One region of the Oxobacter pfennigii genome, then DNA from elsewhere that is predicted to be linked to it. Evidence: riboswitches for the same ligand, from Rfam matches in the RefSeq annotation. Region 1 holds a riboswitch; the other holds the start of a gene.

Region 1 (8,025 bases):
AGAGAATCAGCGATTAGTAATCAAAACATCCGCCTATGATAATTTCGGTAGTAGTGGAAGTGTTTTATTAAATAAACAATCAGAAATAGCGGGGATTGTTTTAGGCGGTGGCCGTGATATCTTTGATAATTTCAGATATTCTTTGGTAATGCCCGCAAATGAGATAAATGATTTCATAACAACATGGTATTCAAGTAAAAAGCAATAGCTGTCTATGATGGATTAACTACAAAAATCTTTTCATATTATATGGTATAATTCAATTAGCCAATAACAGAAATTGAACGCATTATTCAGAGAATTAAAAGGGAGTGTGCTTACTTAAATGGATATCCGAATAAATGCCGATAGATTTAACGGTTTCGCAGAAACTTATAAAAGCGCACGACCAGCAATGCCATTTTATCCCGTAAAGACAATTATTCGCTATTTAGGGAATACACCGGACCGGATTGTGGATTTAGGATGCGGAACAGGACTATCGACTGTTGTTTGGAGTGACTACTGCAGTCAAATAATCGGCGTTGAACCAAGTACAGATATGATTACCGTTGCCAAAAGAAAGGCAAATAATAAGATTAGCTTTATTAATGCATTTAGCCATGATACCGGAATTGAAAGTGATTCTTCAGATGTGGTTATTTGTTCTCAATCATTTCATTGGATGGAGCCAATAGCAACTTTAACAGAAGTAAACAGAATTTTAAAAGCCGGAGGTGTTTTTGCTACTGTTGATTGTGATTGGCCGCCTGTTTCAATTTGGCAGGCTGATCAAGCATATGACATCCTTTATAAAAAGGTGAGAGAGTTAGAAGAAAAGTTACCTGATGTAAAAGATACATTTATTCGTTACAATAAAGAAGAACATTTATCCAACATAAAAAACAGTTGTTATTTTCGGTATGCAAGAGAAATTGTTTTTTCCAACACAGAACTATGTACGTCGGAACGCTTTATCAATATAATCATCAGCCAGGGTAGCTTACAAGCTATTATTACAAAATACCCAGAATTATTATTAGACGATATTGTCGCTTTCAAGAATAAAATCATCAGGCTTTTTCAAGATGAAATGTTTGAAATCGACTTTTCGTATCGTATGCGCTTAGCTGTGAAATAATTTTCCATGGAAAGCCTTAAAGTACAACTCTTTAAGGCTTTTTTAATGTTATAATAACACTTTTGTTTTTTCACTCCTGATAATCTGATGACAACCTCACATTTTTTATGCATAAAATGCAATTTCTCTTATATTTCTTCGTCTGTATATGCCTAATATCAGTCCTATCACAATCATATTAATAATAAATTGAGTTCCCCCATAGCTTATAAAGGGTAATCCGGTTCCGCCTAAAGGTGCTAATCCTAAAACCATTAGAATATTCCATAAAAATTGTATGGAAAAAACTGCTGCAAAACCACTTAATAATAGTTTGCCGTAATTATTTTTTACTAAACCAACTAATCCGGCTATACGGACTATAAAGGAGATAAACAGTGCTATCAATATGAGTCCTGCAATCCATCCAAAAGTATATACTACATAAGCAAATATAAAATCGGTATGGACTTCCGGTATAACTCCCGGTTTAAATGTAAACCCCTGCCCTAATAAACCTGCAGAATGAAGTACCTTACTTAATTGAATATTGATATATCCGCTTCCAGAAGGGTCTTTGTTCGGATTGAGAAAGATAAAAAACCGTTTTACTCTATATGGCCTGCTGAATATCTGAAATAAAAATATTATAATTTCAGAGCCTATTATACCAAGAATATATTTTAGCTTTGCACCGGACATGATTGCGAGAACTAAAAATGCGGTTGAATATATTAGTATGCTGTCAAGTGAGGGCACTGCCAACATAAGAATAATTGGAAATATGAGCAGCCCCAGGCTGTATAGAATATTTTTGGGTTGATTCCAGTTCCAGTTATCCATTATACCTGACAGTGCAATAACATAAAATAAGAGACATGCTTCTACAGGAATAACAAAAGGACCTATTGAAAACCGTAATAATCCATTTACGGGACGACCAAATAAAATTGAGTATATTATAAATATTGAAGTTATTATATATATGTATTTGGAATATGGTTTTATCTTCTTGTAATCAAAAAAGTACAGACCTACCGCAGCAGCTATTCCTAAAATACTAAATGACAAACTTCTAATAAGTATTGAAGAAGGGTTATAGTAGGATGCACCTTGTGTTGCTATCAAGTAATTAGTTATTATCCCGAAACTTGCAAGCATGAATGTCAGGGCCAATATGCCCCATTCCGGTTTAGACTTGTGAACTTTATTCAATTGATTTCCGACTGTTATAGCGTCACCCATTTGGGCAACTGCTTTATTTATTGAATCAGTTTCGGTAAAACCCTCATTTAAATATTCTTCTGCCAACTCTGTAATGTGGCTTTGTATTTCTAGGCTTATTTCTTTATGAATTTCTTTAAAGCGTACTTGTGAACACACATCGTTTATATATTCCCGGGCTTTATTATTACTACCTAATTCCATACGATCTCCTCCAATAAAACCTTATCTACCGCGCTCTTAAAAGTGAACCATTCCTCTTGCTTTTCCTTAACCTGCAATTTCCCGGCATCCGTAATTTTATAATACTTCCTTTTACGGCTCTCAACTTCATCCCAATAAGATAAGACAAAACCTTCTGCCTCAAGGGAATGTAAAATCGGATAAAGTGTTCCTTCCTTGAAGTTAAAAACACCATCTGACTTCTTATCTATTTCTTTTATAATCTCATAACCGTACATTGGCTTACGGTCAAGTAAAGTTAAGATAAGGATTACAGTGCTTCCCTTAAGCAACTCTTTGTTAACCTTCATAAGTACCACCTCAAATCTATATATTGAATTACTATGCATAGCATATCTATGTATTACTATAGAACTATTCTATTTTAATGTCAATAATGGTTATTAAAATATATAGCGAGATTATTGTCTGTTTTTTCTTTAGCTTGACTTATGGCTTACCATAATATAACATTTTGATATTGAGGTATCTCAAAATCATAAATACATGAATTAAGGCAGGCAATTTGAGAACTTGAAAATTGCCCCGAAAGCCAGACTTTTTCAACTTACAGACTACAACATGAATTTACTGTTTTTGTGTTATACTAAATATAAAAAATGGAGGGATAACAATGGGAAAAGCACTGACTTCTAAAGTTACATGGGTTGGCAAGGTAGATTGGGAATTAAAGAAGTTTCATGGGGACGAATATTCGACATGGAAAGGCTCATCGTATAACTCCTATCTTATAAAGGACGTGAAAAATGTACTGATTGAAACGGTCTGGAAGCCTTTTGACAAGGAGTTTGTCAGCAATCTGCAGAATGAAATCGATTTGAAAGAGATCGACTACATTATTGCAAACCATGCGGAGAGCGATCACAGCGGCGCGCTGCCGGAGCTTATGCGCTATATTCCCGATACGCCCATCTACTGCACGGCCAACGCCGTTAAATCGCTTAAAGGGCATTATCACCATGACTGGAATTTTATCACGGTAAAGACAGGGGATACACTTGAGCTGGGCAGTACAAAGCTGATTTTTGTGGAAGCGCCAATGCTGCATTGGCCGGACAGTATGTTCTGTTATCTTACGGGTGAGAATATACTGTTCTCCAATGATGCCTTCGGACAGCATTACGCCACCGAATCCTTGTACAATGACACGGTGGATACTGCCGAGCTTTACACCGAGGCCATAAAGTATTACGCCAATATACTGAATCCGTTTTCACCGCTGGTTATAAAAAAGATCAATGAGGTGTTAGGCTTAGGGCTGCCGGTGGATATGATCTGCCCAAGCCACGGAGTTATATGGAAGGAAGAGCCTGCGCAGATTATCCAAGCGTATCTGAAATGGGCGGCTTCTTACCAAGAGAATCAAATCAGCATCGTCTACGATACCATGTGGGGCGCAACGCGACGCATGGCAGAGGCCATTGCTGCGGGCATACGCAGTCAGGATATGAGTGTGACGGTGAAGCTTTTTAATGCGGCAAAAGAGGACAAGAATGATATTATCACGGAGATATTCCGCTCAAAAACGGTTCTCATCGGTTCGTCCACCATCAACCGCGGCATCCTGCATTCCATAGGAGGCCTGCTGGAGATGATAAAGGGACTCAAGTTTACAGGAAAGAGCGCGGCGGCATTCGGCAGCTATGGGTGGAGCGGAGAGTCTGTGGGACATATTTCTAAAGCGCTTGCGGACTCCGGTTTCCGTGTGCTTGACGACGGGATTAAAACTCTTTGGGTACCGGATGAAGCTGCCTTGTCCCAATGTGAAGCCTATGGGAAAACCATAGCGGAGGCTTGAATTTAGTTTACAAAAACAAAATAAGCAGTATAATAAGATTCAATTGAATGATATCTTCAGGGCAGGGTTAAATTCCCTACCGGTGGTAAAGCCCACTAGCCGCAAGGCATGATTCGGTGTAACTCCGAAGCCGACAGCATAGTCTGGATGAAAGAAGATAAAGGCCTCAGTGTTTCTGTGTGTATGTGAATCTGCTCTGGAATAATGTTTTATTCCAGAGCTTTTTATTGTAATATAATTGCTTACTATCGACTTGGGATGTCTTATATACCCTGAACGAGATATTATCTCGTTTAGCTTTTTGTTGCTCACCGGAAACCACTTGTTAAGCAAGTGAAAGAAGAGAGACTTAAAGAGGAAGATAAGTTTTTTCTATCGGGAAAAATGGTACAATATTATAAGAGGTTTATGGAGGTACTTATGTCAAAAATAGATAACGGTCTTACAGCATGGGAAACCAATGCAACTTTTTGGGACGAGAGAATGGGGGATGACTCTAATGATTTTCATCGTAATTTGGTCAGACCTTATACAGAAGAGCTGCTTGATATTTGCCAGGGGGAGCTGGTATTGGACATTGCCTGTGGAAACGGGAATTTTTCCGAAAGGTTGGCTGAATGCGGTGCGAAAGTGGTTGCCTTTGACTATAGCGCCAAAATGATTGAGCTGGCGAAAAAACGCCGGGCAGATGTGCTGGATAGGGTGAATTTTTATGTATGTGACGCAACTAATTATGATGAACTTTTAGCACTCGGGCAAGATAAACTTTTTGATAAGGCTGTTGCGAACATGGCAATTATGGATATTTCAGATATTAATCCACTATTTAAAGCAGTACATTTGATGATGAGAACCGGAGGCTCATTTGTTTTTGCAACGCACCATCCCTGTTTTACCTACCCAAATAATAATTACTTCACAAGTCAAATATATCAGGGAGAGGCAATTGCAGGGCAACCAGTCTTACAGAATTATTACCACCGTTCTATTCAGGAAATACTGAACACCGCATTTTTATATAATTTTGTTTTAAGCGGATTTTACGAAGTTCCTTTTCCCGGGCAAGAAATACCTATTATCATGATTGTGAGGTTAGACAAAAAATAAGCAATTTCATGAATTGGAAAATTTCATTTCACTTACCGGTCGGTATAGTTTAATCAAACCGTAGAAATATCTTTCCATCATTAACCTTGACAAAAACAAAATAAGCAGTATAATAAAAGCAATTGAATAATATCTTCAGGGCAGGGTTAAATTCCCTACCGGTGGTAAAGCCCACGAGCCGTAAGGCATGATTCGGTGCAACTCCGAAGCCGACAGTATAGTCTGGATGAAAGAAGATGAAAGCCGCAGTGTTTCTGTGTGTATGTGAATCTGCTCTGGAATAATGTTTTATTCCGGAGTTTTTTATTTGTAATATATGCTGCTTACTCACACTTGCGACGCCTTATATGCCCTGAACGGTTTTGTTCAGGGCATTTTTTAGGAGGTGCTGCATGACTGATATAGAATATATGAAGCTTGCTATAAAGCTTGCAAAGAAGGGCTGCGGATGGGTAAATCCCAATCCCATGGTGGGCGCGGTTATTGTAAAAGACGGTAATGTCATTGGAAAGGGTTATCATCAGAAATACGGAGAGCTCCATGCTGAACGGAATGCCTTCGCAAGCTGCAAAACATCTCCGTCAGGCGCAACCATTTATGTGACACTGGAGCCTTGCTGTCATTATGGCAAAACACCGCCTTGTACCGATGCTATCCTAAATAGCGGTATCCGTCGTGTAGTAATTGGCTCTTGTGACCCTAATCCTTTGGTGGCAGGTAAAGGCATTAAGCTGTTACGTTCCCGGGGAATTGAAGTAACAGAGGGTATTCTAAAGGACGAATGTGATACGCTCAACGAGAGCTTCTTTCACTATATCCAGAGCAAAACGCCCTACGTGATAATGAAGTACGCCATGACCCTGGACGGAAAAATTGCAACACGTACCGGCAAGTCTCAATGGATTACCGGCGAAAGGGCGCGGCAGCGCGTTCATGAGGACCGGCACCGCTATTCTGCCATAATGGTGGGAATCGGCACTGTCCTTTTAGATGATCCAATGCTGACCTGCCGGCTTGATAACAACAGAAATCCCCTGCGTATTGTGTGCGATACCAGACTCAGAATGCCGCTAGCTTCAAGGCTTGTTACTTCGGCAAAGAGTATCGGTACGCTTATTGCTACGGCGGTGCCGGATCAAGAAAAACACCAGCCTTACTTAGAAGCAGGCTGCGATATTATGGTACTCCCTTTAAAAGACGGGCATATTGACCTTAATTGCTTGATGATAAGGCTGGGTGAGAGAAAAATTGACAGCATTCTTTTAGAAGGCGGCAGTACGCTGAACTGGTCTGCGCTTAAAAGCGGAATCGTCAACAAGGTACAGGCATATATTGCCCCTAAAATGTTTGGGGGAAGCGGACAAACCCCGGTATCAGGCTTGGGAGTGGATTGCCCTGATGAGGCTTTCAAATTGAGCAAACCAACTGTTATACGGGTAGGCGAGGATATTTTATTGGAAAGCGAGGTGATAGGGTGTTCACAGGAATCATAGAAGAAATCGGAAAAATGGAAAGTATACGAAAAGGTGCTCAGTCTTTTGTTATCTCAGTTCAGGCAAAGAAAATAATGGAGGATGTCCGCATTGGAGACAGTATCGCTGTCAACGGTGTCTGCCTCACAGTCACATCCTTTTCTCCAAGGGGCTTTACTGCCGACGTGATGCACGAAACCTTAAACCGTTCTTCTCTCGGAAACTTGCGCAGGGGAAGTTTGGTCAATCTGGAACGGGCCATGTCCATAAACGGCAGATTCGGCGGGCATATTGTCACAGGTCATATCGATGGTACCGGAACGGTTTCTGCCATTGAGAAAGATGATATCGCTATTTTGTACACTATAAAAACCAGCTCCAAAATTCTGCGGTATATAATTGAAAAAGGTTCGATTGCTATCGATGGAATCAGCCTGACGGTGGCTAAAGTATATAAGGACAGTTTCAGTGTTTCTGTCATACCACATACGGCGGTAATGACAATTTTATCCGATAAGCATATTGGAGATACAGTCAATCTGGAGAACGACTGTATTGGCAAATACGTTGAACGGCTGATGGAAGCCCAGCCGTTAAAAAACAATATTACAGCTGACTTTCTTGCGAAATGCGGCTTTTAGGAGGAATCAAAATGTTTCAATTTAACACCATAGAGGAAGCACTGGAAGATCTTCGTCAAGGGAAAATCATCCTGGTTACAGACGATGAAGACAGGGAAAACGAAGGAGATTTTATTTGCGCCGCCCAGTTTGCCACTACTGAAAATGTGAATTTTATGGCCGTACATGGCAAGGGTCTTATTTGTATGCCAATGAGCACAGAGCTTTGTAAAAAGTTGAAATTTCCTCAGATGGTCTCTGATAACAGTGACAATCATGAAACGGCATTTACTGTTTCTATAGATCATGCTAACACTACTACTGGTATTTCGGCGGCAGAGCGCAGCCTCACCGCTATGAAATGCGTGGAAGGCGATGCAAAACCCGAGGATTTCCGTCGCCCCGGTCACATGTTCCCTTTGATGGCAAAGAAAAACGGAGTGTTGGAGAGAAACGGACATA
Region 2 (8,025 bases), on a different contig from region 1:
TTTGCCATCCCGCCTGTGGTAATGTTGACGCAAGGCTACCCAAATACCAGCCAAACCGCGGCGCCAAAATTCTATAGGATAAAGGAAGATGCGAAGAATGAAAAGAGTTAGAACCGCATCGGTTCTGATGAATTTTGGGAGCAAAAAAAGCCGGGATCTTATTTCTAACCTCGGCTGAAAATGGGGGATTCTATGGCTTCAAATAAGGGCGCTATTGTGATATCAAGGGTTTCCGGCTTTTATATAAAAAGGGCACCACTTTTCAAAGGGCATTTCTGCCGTTTCAAAAAGGGCGCCACTTAATTTACGTGTTGTTTGCCGTTTTCCATGGTCAATTCTGGTTTTGACTGCTTGCGCGTTCAACTCCTGTCAGAGTGAAGCAGGAGAGCTGATAAATTAAAGAAATGAGGGCTTCTACTTTCTTGTGTAGAAGCCCTCATCAGACCGCGCAGACTCTGGCTTTTCGGCCATAAATCTTTTTTACTGGCTTTTTCTGGCAGGGGCAGTAGGACTCGAACCCACAACCAATGGTTTTGGAGACCACTACTCTACCAATTGAGCCATGCCCCTGTGACAATAACTAATATAGCACAAATCTATTTCTTTTGCAATAGAAATTAATACTATTCGACAGGTGCAGGCCCCGCTCCCTGCCCGTCGGGTGGAATGTATTTTGGCGGCTTCCTCTTTCTGTGAGTGATTATATAATCAAACAGCGTGCCTATGCCTATAACATACAGTGCCATATTTATTATGACATTAATCCAGCCTGTATATACGCCTCCGAAGGATGATGCCACTTTAATAAGCCATAATATGAGCAAACCTGCTGCAATAGCTCCGTAGGATTCATACTGCCTGCTTGTAACGGCTAATGATATTTTCCTTCCAAGGTACAGATATACCGGCACCATGCCTACTAGCATTGCAATGGCATATGCGATCCAGGCAAAGGGTATTACAACAATCCCTAGGATGGTAATTGCAAGCAATATGGAGAGTATTATCATAATCAGAGGAGAGCCTATTAAAGTCAATACTCCCAAGCCCGCCTTTCTTCCCATGTCCTGCTCTATGGATTGCGCCATTTCGTGAATTTTTTTAGGCATTATGAGGTAAACCAAAGCTGAGAACAAGAACAATACAAGATAACCGGAGAAGGATAATAAAGACCCTGTAAATCTTCCCCAGAATGTTCTGTTTCTCCCCGGCATATTGAAATCATACCTGTAGCTTCCCGGCAGCCTTTGACTTACGCTGCCGTCAATAGCTTCTACAGTATTTCCAAGAACTCTGCCCTTATCACCTACTGTTATTTTTCCTGATACGGTTACTGCATCTCCCATTACTGTGCCGTTAACTATGATATCTCCGAATAGCGTGACTGCGTTTCCCGTTACAGAACCGTTTACGTAAATATCCCCTCTGAGTGTTACCGCATCGCCTAAGATGCTGCTGCCTTCATTTACATATATATCGCCCGACAGCTTGACAATTCCGCCTTGTCTGTCGCCCGCCGAGTTTGCATATACGTATCCTTCAAAGGATAAAGAAATCAAAATAAACATGACTGCAGCAAATAATAATTTTTTCGCATATCGCATAATATTACCTCCATAAATAATGTTAGAAATAATGTTAGAAGGACACTCCTCTTAGTCAAGATTAGGGTACACACCTTCTCTTTTAGGAAATAAATCTGTGGGAAGCCGAAGGTATGCCCCAGCTTATTTTTATCTTGTGAGTCAGAGGAATATCCCGGACTAATGTTTAAAGGCTCTGTATATATTACCGTATAACCTCAATACCACTGCTGACATCAAAATCATAAGGGCTATTGCCATGCCGTAGGTTTCCAGGATGACTCCCCTTGCTATGTCAAGGGCTCTCCCCATGGCTAAAAGCTTTAATGACCCTGTAAATATGGTTTTCCACAGGCTTAAGGATAAATCAAAGAGCTCATTGAACAAGAAGTTGAGATGACTGAAGCTGTCTGAAATTATGCTTGCCGCCGGTGTAAACCTGAAAACAAGTATAATGTTTATCCATCCCATGATGACTGCAAGAAAGCTAACAGCAATGGGAAGCCATGAATTTTTAGCCCTGACAGGCTTCTCACTTCTTATCTTTGATACTACAAGCCTTTCAAGGTTTTCGGGGGCCTCTTCCATCTTGATATTGTCAATGCTAAAAAAGGCACTGCGAAGAATCTCAAATTCCATTTTGCAGCTCTCACAGGATGAAAGATGCATATTAAGCATTTCATATTCTTTTTGCGTAATGTCCCCATCCAGATATTTCATCATAAGATTATCAGCCGCTCTGCAGTCCATTGTAGCCCCCCTTTTCTTTAAGATTTTCCTTTAACATGAGCCTGGCTCTGTAAAGCCTGTTTTTAACTATGGTCATTGGTTCCTTTAATATTTTTGATATCTCTTCATATGATAGGTTCATAAAGTGGTAATATACTATCATTATTTTATATTTTTCAGGAAGTGCCTCTATGGCCTGCTCTATTTCCCGGTATGACTCGGATTTTATATAGCTTTTTTCCGGAGATGTGTCATCCTTCAGCTCGTAATCCTCTATAGGCAGTGTTGTGATTTTCCTCTTTCTTATAATATCTATGCAGATGTTGGATGCAATTTTTACAGCCCAGGTGGAGAATTTGCTTGTGCCGTTATAAGATTTCAAGCCTCTGTATATTTTCATGAAGGCCTCCTGGGTGGCATCCTCGGCTTCGCCTCTGTCATAAAGCATCCTAAGGCACAGGTTATATATGAGCTTTTTATGTTTTGTTATAAGTTCGCTGAAGGCGTCCAGGTCGCCTTCCTGTGCCCTGGAAATCAGCAAAGCCTCCTCATCTATCATATCACCACTTCTTTCAAACTCTTCTATTGTTATATACGTCAGTATTCTGAATATGTCTGAAAAAATTTACACATTGTTTTTCCACATGATGATGGCGTCCTCATTGTTGTCTTCGTAGTATTTAGGGCGAATGCCGACGGATACAAAGCCGTATTTTTCATAAAGCCTTTGGGCTATGTAATTTGTCCTTCTAACCTCCAATGTCATGGCTATGATATTTTCTTGTTTTGCCATTTCAATCATTGCCTTTAAGATAAGGTTTCCTATTCCTTTACCCCTGTAATCGGGGTGTACTGCTATGTTGGTTATGTGGCTTTCATCCAATATAATCCACATGCCTCCGTAGCCTATTACTTTATCCGTGTCCTTTGCCACTACATATCTTGCGGCTCTGTTGTTTTGCACTTCAGTTATGAAGGATTCAGCCGACCAGGGTACGGCAAAGGAGAGGTTTTCTATCACCATAATCTCCGGTATGTCATCTATATCCATTCTGCATAATTTTATATCCCCCATGACTTTATTCTCCTCTGCTGGCTTTGTCATATTCCCTTTCGGCCTGGGATTGTCTTAAATAAAAGGGGGCAAAAGTTATATAATCATCGGTATCGTTATTATTAAGCCGCTTTAATGCAAGGGCTGCAATGGAGGATGCTTTTTGCATATTAAGGTGAGGGGGAGCAAATACTGGCTTTTCCCTTAATTCCAGTTGTATTTTTTCTTTGTGCACAAAGATACCGTCACCTAAAAATATTATTTTTTCATGGTATTCTTTAAGCATCGAAAAAAGCTCATCCATATGTATGGCCATATAGTCACTTAATTTTTTAAATTCATCACCTTCCCATTTGTAGATACAGGTGTATACGTTATCCCTTAGGGCATCCATTATAGGGCATATTATTCCCTTTGAGTGGGGAAGATTGTACACAAGAGCATCGAGAGTAGGTATGGCGATCAATGGCTTATTTGCACCCTGGCATAATCCCTTTACCGTTGCAGCGCCGATTCTCAATCCCGTAAAGGAGCCGGGACCTGAGGCACAGGCAATTGCATCCATATCTTTTATGTCCAATTCGATAGATTTTAATAAATCGTCTATCATGGGCATTATTATGGTGGAATGCTGTTTTTTGTAATTGTAGGTTATCTCTCCTATGAGTTTATTTTCGTCGGCTACCGCGACGGATGCCACCATGGATGAGGTATCTATGGCTAGAACTCGCATTTTTCAATCATCTCCCATATAAGTCCCTGGTATTTCTCGCCGTTGACTTTGATTTGGATTTTTCGATAGTCTTCGCCTACTTCCATATCTTTTGATATGTCTACCCATATGTTTTCCTTTGGCAAAATTTCTTCTATTATATTAGCCCATTCTATAACGCTGACGCCTTGGCCATATATGTATTCATCGAAACCTATTTCATGCATTTCGTCGGTGTCGTTTATTCTGTATACATCGAAATGATACAAGGGAAGCCTTCCATTATATTCGTTTACGATAGTAAAGGTGGGGCTTGTTATATAATCATCTATATTAAGCCCCTTTGCAAGGCCTTTGACGAATTTAGTTTTTCCAGCGCCTAAATCGCCTGTCAGGCAGATTACATAGCCTTTATTGGCTATAGAGCCCAAGTATTCCCCAACTTTTTCGGTATCATTGGGGCTATATGATTCAAACAACATATTATCACTACCCTTTCGAAGGTATTTGATTACAAAAAGCTTGCCGCTTCCTTGTAATCAGATATCTGCATATGCCAGATGAAATTGTAAGCTGTTAGAGAACACTCCTCGTGCAGGTTACGCTCTTATCAGCAATACTAGTTTCTAATCCGAGGAGTGTCCACAGCTTATATTTTATCCAAATTTCCATTCTAATTATATATGTAGTGGTAAAAATGGGCAAGAAATAACCGTCGGTTTGGCCGACGGCTTGCTTTACCTATGAAGGATGGGGGATAAGCTCTTGTATGATAAAAATCCGAGAAGTGCAACTATGATGCCTTTTAAGATATTAAAGGGCACTATACTCAATGCGACAAAGGTGTTTAAATCTTTTATTGCAGGATTGATTTTGGCACCGGCGTCAACTATTGCCGGAATGGGAAAGCCTAAGACTTTTTCGTATAAGGGCAGGAATATAAACAAATTGCACACGGCAGCTACCGCCGCCATAGCAACAACACCTGCTATCAGTCCGTATAATGCGTGAGCTCTGTCCTTTTTAATCTTATACACCATGCCTGCGGCAAATACAAAGGCAGCACCTACGACGAAGTTTGCAATTTCACCTATGCCTGCAGTAGTATTCTTAAGAAGAACATGAAGTATGTTCTTTACTGCTTCGATTATAACGCCGGCTAAAGGCCCTAAGGCGAAGCTTCCTAAAAGTGCGGGAAAATCGCTTATATCCACCTTTAAAAATTCGGGGAAAAAGGGAAGCGGAAATTCAATCAGCATAAGTATAAATGCTGCTGCCGATAAAACAGAAATTTTTACCAGCTTATTAAGTCTTTGATCTCTCATAATAAACCCTCCAGAATAAATATTACTGTCTAGCCCTAATCTTCGGTGGGTCATAAGAAAAAAATCCTGAAAAATAAAAAGCTCCTGAAGAACTTCAGGAGAAAAATACAAGGTAAACACAACCTTCTTTCATCCAGACTTTACTGTCGGCTCCGGAATTAAACCGGATCTGCTTAATTAAAAGCTCGCGGGCTGTACCGCCGGTCGGGAAATGCAAAATAATACGTAAGTATTCAATTGCTCACCCTGCCCTGAAGATTCATTGGCTATTCAGTTCGAATATTATTATAGCATATATTTTTTCCCTTTGCTAGACTATCGCTTCAGCTTTTTTACAACTTCATATACAAGCCTTGCGGTCATTCCCCATATCATTTCATTTTTGTATCTATATATGAGGATTTCGTAATTTCTTCTGCCCCAGGACTTGTAGTAAAGCTCCGGCAGGCCTAATTCTTCTGCCGGAAGAAGAGTCACTTTTCTGCCTTCCTCATCCATGTAGGAAGATTCTATCATAACGCGGGTATTATATTTCTCCGGCTGGCTGTTTTCAAAATGGGATACAGGAACGGTAAATGCGTACTCCACCTCATTTTTGTTGATTATTAATTCATCAGTGCCCCCTATGTCCACTAGACTCACAAAAGAATCAATGGTAATGCCCATAGGAGCAACCATTGTATCAAGGCGTCCAATTATCTTTATCTTATCCTTGGGAATGCCCATCTCCTCATAGGTTTCGCGTATAGCTGTTGCTTCAAGGCTTTCATCCTCTGTCGGGTCGTACATTCCCCCCGGAAAGGACACCTCGCCGCCCTGTCTTATATTAAAATTTCTCATCTGAAATAATAGATGATATTCCCCACCTATAAAAACCAAAGGTATCAATACAACGGAATTATGGTACAGCTCTTTATCCAGTATGCCCGGAATTTCAGTAAGATTCTTTATCATATCATCCAGCCCTTTTTTGTCCATTCCCTTCCCCCCTTCTACACTATTATAACAATAGGGGACGGTTCACTCCACTTTTTCTTTTAACAACAGCAGTAACAACAGGGACGGTTCATAACAACAGGGACGGTTCATTCTATTTTTTCTTTGACAAAATACGGTTCATAACAACAGGGACGGTTCATTCTATTTTTTCTTTGACAAAATACGGGACGGCTCATCCTACTTTCTCTTTAAAATATTTATATCAAGTAGACGTGGGCAAATCTGCTTTTAAATTGTGCTGATTTTGTGGACTGGACTCACCTTTTATGATTATAATTAAATAGGGGCCTGCACAAAACCATATTTAAGATCATTTTCTTTAATACCTTCTATCATAATAAATATGTTCGCTTTCTTAGCATAATAAATTAGCTGCTTCTTTTAAGGGGGGATATTATGGTTGAATGGTGGAATAGTATACCGGGTGATCAAAGAGTATATTGGTATATAGGGATTCCTTTTACTACTCTCTTTATAATTCAAACCCTCCTGCCATTTTTAGGACTTGGTGACCACGGAGATTTTGGCGATTCAAATGAGAATTTGGGAGATATCCATGAATATCTGGATTCAGACGGCTTCCAGGACTATACCTTCGATGATGTCTCTTCTCCCTTTAGACTTCTCACCATGCGAAATTTCATTGTTTTCTTTACCGTATTTTCATGGACCGGCATTGTACTTGACAAATTTAATATGAATAAAATACTTGAAGTCCTGCTTTCCTGTGGCGCAGGTTTTATAGTCAGCCTGATTATAAGCAGCCTGTTTTATTTCATCGCCAATTTGACGGAATACGGCGGAATGGACCTTAAAAATGCAATAAATGCAAAGGGAGAAGTGTATCTCACCATTCCAGGGGCAAAGGATGGCGTGGGAAAGGTTACGGTGATAGTGCAGGGTACATCCCGGGAATTAGATGCAATGACCAATGGGAAAACTATTCCTACTGGAGAAAGAGTTAAGGTTATAGGCGTAATCGACAATCAAATTTTATTGGTTGAAAATTTGGTTGAAGATCATATCGATTAATTAAAAGGGGGTCAGTTTATGTATGAGATAATTTTATACACTGTCATAGCAGTGGCAATACTATCAACCGTTATTATGCTGTTTTTAAGATTTAAAAGATGTCCGTCCGATAAGGTACTCGTTGTTTATGGTAAGATAGGAAGAAGCGGAGACGGCACGGCAAGGTCTGCAAAATGCATCCATGGAGGAGCTGCCTTTGTATGGCCTGTTATACAGAATTATGAATTTTTAGATTTGACTCCGATTTCGATCGAAGTAAATTTGACCAAGGCATTGAGCAAACAGAACATAAGGGTGGATGTACCTTCCAGATTTACCGTAGGTATTTCCACGGAACCCGAGGTTATGCCAAATGCGGCGGAAAGAATCTTGGGGCTGCAGCTTAAGGATATACAGGAACTGGCAAAGGATATTATATTTGGCCAGCTAAGGCTTGTAATTGCCACCATGGATATTGAGGAAATAAATTCAGACAGAGATAAATTTTTAGCCAATGTATCCAAAAACGTGGAGGCTGAACTTAAAAAGATTGGTTTAAAGCTTATAAACGTTAACGTTACAGACATAAAGGATGAATCCGGTTATATTGAA

The links. A riboswitch is a leader RNA that binds a small molecule or an ion and turns the genes downstream of it on or off. The one in region 1 is predicted to bind FMN.
Region 2: another riboswitch for FMN. It lies ahead of OXPF_RS15120 (ECF transporter S component); the one in region 1 lies ahead of ribD (bifunctional diaminohydroxyphosphoribosylaminopyrimidine deaminase/5-amino-6-(5-phosphoribosylamino)uracil reductase RibD).

Annotation. Positions count from the first base shown of each region.
Region 1 covers NZ_LKET01000032.1:118,695-126,719, reverse strand. The annotation lists gene OXPF_RS10780 (S1 family peptidase) at 1-208, shown strand, start outside; gene OXPF_RS10775 (class I SAM-dependent methyltransferase) at 326-1,120, shown strand; gene OXPF_RS10770 (FtsW/RodA/SpoVE family cell cycle protein) at 1,226-2,527, opposite strand; gene OXPF_RS10765 (PadR family transcriptional regulator) at 2,518-2,856, opposite strand; gene OXPF_RS10760 (anaerobic nitric oxide reductase flavorubredoxin) at 3,180-4,364, shown strand; FMN riboswitch at 4,413-4,527, shown strand; gene OXPF_RS10750 (class I SAM-dependent methyltransferase) at 4,785-5,471, shown strand; FMN riboswitch at 5,599-5,713, shown strand; gene ribD (bifunctional diaminohydroxyphosphoribosylaminopyrimidine deaminase/5-amino-6-(5-phosphoribosylamino)uracil reductase RibD) at 5,864-6,964, shown strand; gene OXPF_RS10735 (riboflavin synthase) at 6,946-7,584, shown strand; gene OXPF_RS10730 (bifunctional 3,4-dihydroxy-2-butanone-4-phosphate synthase/GTP cyclohydrolase II) at 7,596-8,025, shown strand, end outside.
Region 2 covers NZ_LKET01000039.1:382,696-390,720, reverse strand. The annotation lists tRNA gene OXPF_RS15155 (tRNA-Trp) at 495-570, opposite strand; gene OXPF_RS15150 (bactofilin family protein) at 624-1,604, opposite strand; gene OXPF_RS15145 (anti-sigma factor family protein) at 1,764-2,333, opposite strand; gene OXPF_RS15140 (RNA polymerase sigma factor) at 2,314-2,871, opposite strand; gene rimI (ribosomal protein S18-alanine N-acetyltransferase) at 2,938-3,387, opposite strand; gene tsaB (tRNA (adenosine(37)-N6)-threonylcarbamoyltransferase complex dimerization subunit type 1 TsaB) at 3,392-4,099, opposite strand; gene tsaE (tRNA (adenosine(37)-N6)-threonylcarbamoyltransferase complex ATPase subunit type 1 TsaE) at 4,087-4,560, opposite strand; gene OXPF_RS15120 (ECF transporter S component) at 4,816-5,403, opposite strand; FMN riboswitch at 5,521-5,666, opposite strand; gene OXPF_RS15115 (NUDIX hydrolase) at 5,719-6,381, opposite strand; gene OXPF_RS15110 (hypothetical protein) at 6,799-7,434, shown strand; gene OXPF_RS15105 (flotillin family protein) at 7,453-8,025, shown strand, end outside.